2 regions of the Pararhodospirillum photometricum DSM 122 genome follow, and region 2 is predicted to be linked to the other one. Evidence: riboswitches for the same ligand, from Rfam matches in the RefSeq annotation. Region 2 holds a riboswitch; the other holds the start of a gene.

Region 1 (3,392 bases), 1.4 Mb from region 2:
CACCTTTTTTCGTCCCAAGCCGGGCCACCTGCTCTATCCCGGCCGCGCCCTGTGTGGCCGGTTGGAAGTCGCCGATATCGGCATCTCGCCCGCTGTCCTCGACGTCTTAGCCCCCGATACCTTCATCAACGCCCCGGGCCTGTGGACGCTGCCCCGCCCGCCCCGGCTCGGCCACAAATACCAGCGCGGCCATGTGGTGGTCGTGTCGGGTCCGCGCCTGACCGGCGCGGCGCGGCTGGCTGGCCGGGCGGCGCGCCGGGCCGGGGCCGGGCTGGTCACCCTGGCCGGCCCCCCCGCTACCTTACCCCTCTTGGGCGCCGACCAGCCGGGAGCCTTGCTGTGGGACCTGGAGCACGACGGCGACCTCGCCGCCTTGCTCGGCGATCCCCGCCGCTCGACCTATGTGCTGGGGGCCAGGACGAGGCCGAGGCCTGGCGACCACCGCCGAGGCCCTGAGCTTGGCCGCCAGCGATCGGGGCGTGGTGCTCGACGCCGACGCCCTGACCAGCCTCGCCGGCCAACGCGCCGCCTTGGCCGCCGTGGCCCGACCGGCCTCCTGCGTCCTGACCCCACACGACGGAGAATTCCAGGCCCTGTTCGGTGATCTCGCCGACCTACCCGCCGACCGCCTGGGCCGAGCCCGCGCCGCCGCCCGTGCCGCCCAGGCGGTGGTGGTGCTCAAGGGGCCCGATACGGTGATCGCCCATCCGGCGGGCTTGGCGGCCCTCACCCTTAACGCCCCGCCCGATCTGGCGACCGCCGGCTCGGGAGATGTTTTTGGCCGGCATCATCGCCGCCCACCTCGCCCAGGGCTTGCCCGCCTTCCCGGCCGCTGCCGCTGCCGTCTGGCGCCACGCCGAAGCGGCCCGGACACATGGACCCGGCCTGATCGCCGAAGATCTCGCGGAGGCGCTAACAGCAGGCTTTTAAGGAAAGGAGGGGCCTGGACCTCGGCCGGATCCCTCTTCTTAAACGGGCTCTCACGCCCTCATTCCCCTTGCCTTGATGACACCGGCGGACCTTGACGTCCCCCCCCGCCGCGCCTAAGGTCCCCCCCGTTACAAGGAAACAGGTTCCCCGGTCCAAGTCCTCCGGGGATTAAAAGGGAACTCCGGTGCGGCCCAGACGGACCAAAGCCGGGACTGCCCCCGCAACTGTGAGCGGCGAGCGCTCTTCCCAGACGTGCCACTGGCCCTTGGGCCGGGAAGGCGGGAAGAGAGCCCAGACCCGCAAGTCAGGAGACCTGCCGTTTCCGATCCGTGCCATTCTTCCGGGCGGGGTGTCCCGGGGACGCGGGACCAGTCCGGTGGGCGCCCGCGAGGGAGACCCGTCTTTTCCGGCAGGGCCCTCCCCATCGATTCCCACGTCTCCCGGATCATCCAGGGAGAAGAGTTTCATGCACATCATGGAAGGCTACCTACCGCCGCTCCACGCCGCGGCCTGGACAGCCGCCGCCGCGCCCTTTGTCATTGCCGGCGGCCTCAAGGTTGTGCGCGTGGTCCGCGACCACCCCGAAAGCCGGCTGTTACTGGCGGCGTCGGGGGCGTTCACCTTTGTTTTGTCGGCGCTCAAGATGCCCTCGGTCACCGGGAGCTGTTCGCATCCCACCGGGGCGGGGCTGGGCACGGTGTTGTTCGGCCCGGCGGTGATGACGTTCTTGTGCTCCATTGTGCTGCTGTTCCAGGCGCTGCTGTTGGCCCATGGCGGCCTGACCACGCTGGGGGCCAACATCTTTTCCATGGGCATCGCCGGCCCCTGGGTGGGTTGGCTGGTGTGGAAGGGACTGCGGGGCCTCAACGCCCCCTCCGAACTGGCGGTGTTCGCCGCCGCCGCGTTGGCCGATCTGGCCACCTATTGCGTGACCTCGGTCCAGTTGGCGTTGGCGTTCCCGGATCCGGCGTCGGGCTTTGCCGGGGCGGCGGTCAAGTTCCTGGGCGTGTTTGCCGTCACCCAGGTGCCGCTGGCCCTGGTCGAGGGTCTGCTGACGGTGGCCATCATGAACCGCCTCGCGCGCTACAGCACCGAGGACCTGCGCACTCTGGCCCGCATCCGCTAAGGAGCCTCCCGATGACCTTCTTGCGCGACAACCGCATTATCTTCGCCTTAGTGGTGGGAATTCTTCTGCTGCCCTTGCTGATGCCCAGCCTGAAGGACGCCGAGTTCTCCGGGGCCGACAGTCAAGCCGAGGGCGTGATCACCGCCCTTGCCCCCGACTACCAGCCGTGGTTCGAGTCGCTGTGGGAGCCGCCAAGCGGCGAGATCGAGAGCTTGCTGTTTGCCCTTCAGGCCGGTCTTGGCGCCGGCATCTTGGGCTACGTGTTGGGCTTCCACCGGGGCCGGGCCGGCAAAGACCACACCACGGGGCGCGATGACTGATCTCTTCGATCGCGCGGCCCATGCCAGCCGATGGGCGCGCCGCGGCGTGGGCGGCAAGACCGTGCTCGTCGGGGGGCTTTTGGGGGTGGCCTTGGCCGCCCCTGCCCCCTGGGGTGCGCTTTTGGTCCTCCCCACGGCCCTTGCCCTGGCCCTGGGGCCGGCGGGGGTCTCTCCCCGAATCCTTTTGGTGCTGTTGGGGGCTCCAGCGGGCTTCCTGCTGCTCTCGGCGCCTGTATTAGCCGTTTCCCTCGACTGGACGGCGGGGGGCTTCTGGCCTCAGGTGCATCTCATCCCCGATGGCCTGGGATCGGCGCTCTTGCTTGGGGTCCGGGCGCTGGCGGGGACGGCGTGTCTCGCCTTGCTGGCGCTTACCACCCCGTTACTCGACCTGATCCGGCTGCTGGCCCGCCTGGGACTGCCGCCGGCCCTCATCGACATCACGGTTTTGACATACCGGCTTGTTTTCCTCCTGGGGGACAGCGCGTTGACCGGGGTTCGGGCCCAAAGTGCCCGCCTGGGTCACGACGGCTTTCACCGCTCCTTGCGGTCGTTGTCATGGCTGGGGGCGGGGTTGCTGGTGCGTACCATGGAACGGGCGCGGCGCCTGGAGCGGGGGTTGGCTGCGCGCGGGTTCGACGGCGCCTTGCCACCCCTAGCCCGGGGGCCGGCGACCCGGGGCGCCGACTGGAGCTTGGCCTTTGGCCTGCCGTTGGCCCTGGCCGCCGCCGCCTTGGCCCTGGAGTTTGGAGGACCGTCCGTGCTGGCGGCGGTCCAGGGAGGTTTCCTGCCATGAGCCCCGCCTTGCTGCTTGAAGCCCGGTCGCTTGTTCACACCTATCCCGGGCGCGACACCCCCGCGCTGGATGGCCTGTCGCTTGGCGTCGAGCGGGGGGAACGGCTGGCGTTGCTGGGCCCCAATGGCGCGGGCAAGACCACCTTGCTCTTGCACCTCAACGGCTCCTTGCGTCCGCAAGACGGGGAGATCCGCTTGGCGGGCGAGCCCCAGGGCTATGACCG
Region 2 (3,392 bases):
CGTGTTCAAGCCGGCCTCGCCCAGCACTACCTCGGCGCCGGCGGCCAGGACCTCCTCGGCCGTGCCGCGGTTGCGCGGATAGGGCGCGGCGGCCTCGGCCAGCCAGGAGAGGTAAGGGTCGGTGGCCTGGGCCGAGAGGGAGACAATTTGCTCCGGCACGGCCAGGGCCAAGACGAGTTGGTCGGTGCAGACCCCCAACGAGGCCACGCGTGGCAAGGGGGCGGCGTGGGCGAGGGACGCGCCGGCGAGCCCAAGGCACAGAGCCACCCAGGCCGGGAACCCTCGGCGGGTTTGGGGGCGTGGACAAAGGGAAGACTGGGGAGGCTTGCCCCCCCACCTCCCTCGGTCCCGGGGGAGAAGCCTCACAGCTTGAGACGCAGGCCGCCGTATCCGGCGATGCCCGGCGCGCCATAGCTGAAGACCTCCTGATAATCCTGGTCGAGAGCGTTCTCGACCCGGCCAAACAGTTCGACCTTGTCCTTGACCAGGGCATAGGAGCCGCCGAACGACACCAGGGTATATCCGTCCAAGGTGGTGCTGCCCGGGGTGTAGCTCAGGTCATAGGTGGTATCCTGGCGCGCTCCGTTATACTGGAGGCTGGAGAACACCTGGGCCCGCTCGTCGAGGAAACGATAGGACACGTCGAGGCTGGCCAGATGATTGGGCCGGCGCACAAGATCCTTGCCGTCGGCATCCTCAGCGTTCTGAAACGTGTAACTGGCCGCCACGTGCAGGTGCTCCAGGGGCTCGGCCTGGGCCGTCAGTTCGACGCCGTTGATGGTCGAAACCCCCGAGACGTTCTCCGCCGACACGCCTGAGCCCTGGATCAGCTTGTCGATCTCGGTGTGAAAGAAGGTAGCCCCCAAGGTCAGGCGCTTGTTGAGCAGGGGTTGATCGACGCCCACATCCCAGCCGAAGGATTTTTCCGGCCGCAAGTCGGGATTGCCCTTGAACGTCGAGGTATACCCGTACAGCTGGAACAAGGTCGGGTTCTTGACACCGGTCCCAACCGAGGCGCGCAGTTTGGTTTGGATCAGGGGCACGACATAGGCGGCCGTGGCGCGGGTGGTCGTGGCGTCGTCGAACAGCTCGTTGAAGTCCTGGCGCACCGACCCCGACAGCGACAAGGCCTCGAACAGGGTCAGGCGGTATTCGCCGACCACCCCCGTGGTTTCCACCTCCGGGGCGACCTTGGACCACGCACTCTTGTAGTAGGCCGACTCCGCTTCGTGCTCGACCAGGGCGGTCAGGACATGCTGGGCCGGCACCAGGGTATCCGTGGCAAACGACACCGAGGACTGATAGCCGATTTTGGTCTTGAGACCGTCTTGGGTGTAATTCCAGGCGTTGTTTTGATCACCGGTGGCGTTGAAGCTGGCCACCGACAGGTCGATTTTGTTGCGCCAGTGGTCGTCGAAGGAGCGCAACTCGGCGGAGAGACGCCCGAACGCTTGCTCTCGATACTCCTTGATATCAGCATCGACAGCCCGCATCAGCCCCAGGGCCGGATCGGCGCCGAAGTCGTCATACTGCAAGGTGGCACTGACCAGTCGGCCGGCCACCTCGATGTCGAGCGTGTCGGTGGGCGAAACGCCGCCACGCAACACCAGGGCAGTGTTCTTGTAGCCATCGGCCTCGGTGCCAGAGCGCGCGGAGGAAATGCCCTGGGTGGCGAATCGACTGGCTGACAGGGCATAGTGGGCCAGATCGGTGGCGCCACTGAGGCCCGCCTGGACCTGGGAGGTCCCGAACGATCCCCCCTCGACCATGCCTCGCACCGTTGGAACGCCCTGGCCTTTGCGGGTGACAATGTTGATGACGCCGCCCACCGCATCACTGCCCCACAAGGCGCTTTGCGGACCGCGCAGCACCTCAATGCGCTCGATGTCGGTCGCCACCAGATCGCCAAAGTCGAAGGCCGAGCCCGAGCCGGGGTTGTTGACCTCGATCCCGTCGATGAGCACCAGGGTCTGGTTGGCCTTGGCGCCGCGCAGATACAACTCGGTCTGGCTGCCTGCCCCGCCGGTGCGATTGACGGAAAGGCCGGGAACACGGCGCAGGGCATCGGAAATCACGCGGATCTGGCCCGATTCCAGGTCGTCGCGGGTCAACACACTCAAGGCGCTGCCCACCTGCTCGCTCGCCACAGGCACGCGGCTTGCGGTGATGACAAGCTCGGGAATCGTGACGGTATCCTCGGCGGCGGTTGCCGCGCTGGCAAAACCGATCGTGAGCGTCACCAGTGAAAAGGTAAAGGACCGTTGCCGGGCCAGCGCCCGGAACGGAAGGGAACCATGGGTCATGTGACACCATCCTTGCCCAGCCATGGAAAGGCCCTCCTCAGAGAGGAAAGCCGGCGCAGGGGAGGTCGTCGCAAGACAAGCCTTGGCGGAAAAACGGACTCATGGCGTTCCTGGCCTCCTTGAATGCCTTGCGACAACGTCCAGTCGTCGCCATCCAAGATGGCCTTGTTCCGAGGGATCACCCGTCCAGCGGAGCGGCGACGCGTGCGCGGGCAGGTCTCCTGGCTTCGCGGGTCATCGCGGGTCTCCGGCCTTCCCAGTTGCCCAGTGGCCGATAAAGGAGACACACTCGCCGCTGACAGTTGCGGGGACAGCTCCGGACTCCACCTCCTGACGAGGTGCCACCGGATTCCCTTTCAAGCCCCTTGCGGGGCACCAGCGCAAGCCGAGGTGTGCGACACGCTCGGGGTTAGGTCAATGCTTTTTTTGAAGGCAGAGGTGGCGCGGCCCAACAGGATGACCCGGTCCCCGCCCGTTCCCCGATTGCCCTATGATCGCAGCTTCCCGTGTCCTGGAAGGCGAGATACAGTCGAAACAATTCGGTCAGTAGAAGAGGAGCCGAGCCCTCATGAGACTGTCACGCCGTTTTTGGGCAAGTCTGGCAGGCGTCGGCCTCCTCGTCGCCGCAATCGCGGCCCTGTTTCGCCCCCCCCTTGATCCCACCTGGGAGCGCCTGACGCGGACCCGCGTGGTCCGGGTCGGGTATGCCTGGGAACCTCCCTACGCCTACCGCGACACCGCCGGCCACGTGACCGGAGAGAGCCCCGAGGTCGCCCGGGTGATCCTGACCCGCCTCGGGTTCACCTCAATTGAATGGATCCAAACAACCTTTGCCAGCTTGATTCCAGACTTGCAGGCGGGTCGCTTCGACCTGATCGCGGCTGGGATGTTTGACACCCCCGAACGGGCAACCCAAGTCGCCTTCAGCCTCCCAACGGCCTGCGTCGGGCTGGCGCTGCTGGTGAAACAAGGCAATCCGCTGGGTTTGCATAGCCTGGAAGACCTTGCCCGCACCCCCCAAGCCCGGCTTGCCGTTCTCAGTGGCGCCATGGAAGGGAAAATGGCGCGCGATGCCGGCATTCCCGACCA

What was found. Region 2 has a riboswitch for cobalamin ahead of RSPPHO_RS15355 (TonB-dependent receptor plug domain-containing protein). Riboswitches for the same ligand answer to the same signal wherever they lie in the genome.
Region 1: it holds a riboswitch for cobalamin, as region 2 does, so the genes downstream of both, RSPPHO_RS04440 (energy-coupling factor ABC transporter permease) here and RSPPHO_RS15355 (TonB-dependent receptor plug domain-containing protein) in region 2, are expected to answer to the same signal.

Annotation. Positions count from the first base shown of each region.
Region 1 covers NC_017059.1:1,015,432-1,018,823, reverse strand. The annotation lists partial or broken gene RSPPHO_RS21685 (NAD(P)H-hydrate epimerase) at 1-28, shown strand, start outside; partial or broken gene RSPPHO_RS21680 (NAD(P)H-hydrate dehydratase) at 402-716, shown strand; gene RSPPHO_RS21675 (hypothetical protein) at 778-930, shown strand; cobalamin riboswitch at 1,057-1,261, shown strand; gene RSPPHO_RS04440 (energy-coupling factor ABC transporter permease) at 1,397-2,056, shown strand; gene RSPPHO_RS04435 (energy-coupling factor ABC transporter substrate-binding protein) at 2,068-2,376, shown strand; gene cbiQ (cobalt ECF transporter T component CbiQ) at 2,369-3,169, shown strand; gene RSPPHO_RS04425 (energy-coupling factor ABC transporter ATP-binding protein) at 3,166-3,392, shown strand, end outside.
Region 2 covers NC_017059.1:3,442,207-3,445,598, forward strand. The annotation lists gene RSPPHO_RS18180 (ABC transporter substrate-binding protein) at 1-267, opposite strand, end outside; gene RSPPHO_RS15355 (TonB-dependent receptor plug domain-containing protein) at 363-2,303, opposite strand; cobalamin riboswitch at 2,498-2,698, opposite strand; gene ehuB (ectoine/hydroxyectoine ABC transporter substrate-binding protein EhuB) at 2,872-3,392, shown strand, end outside.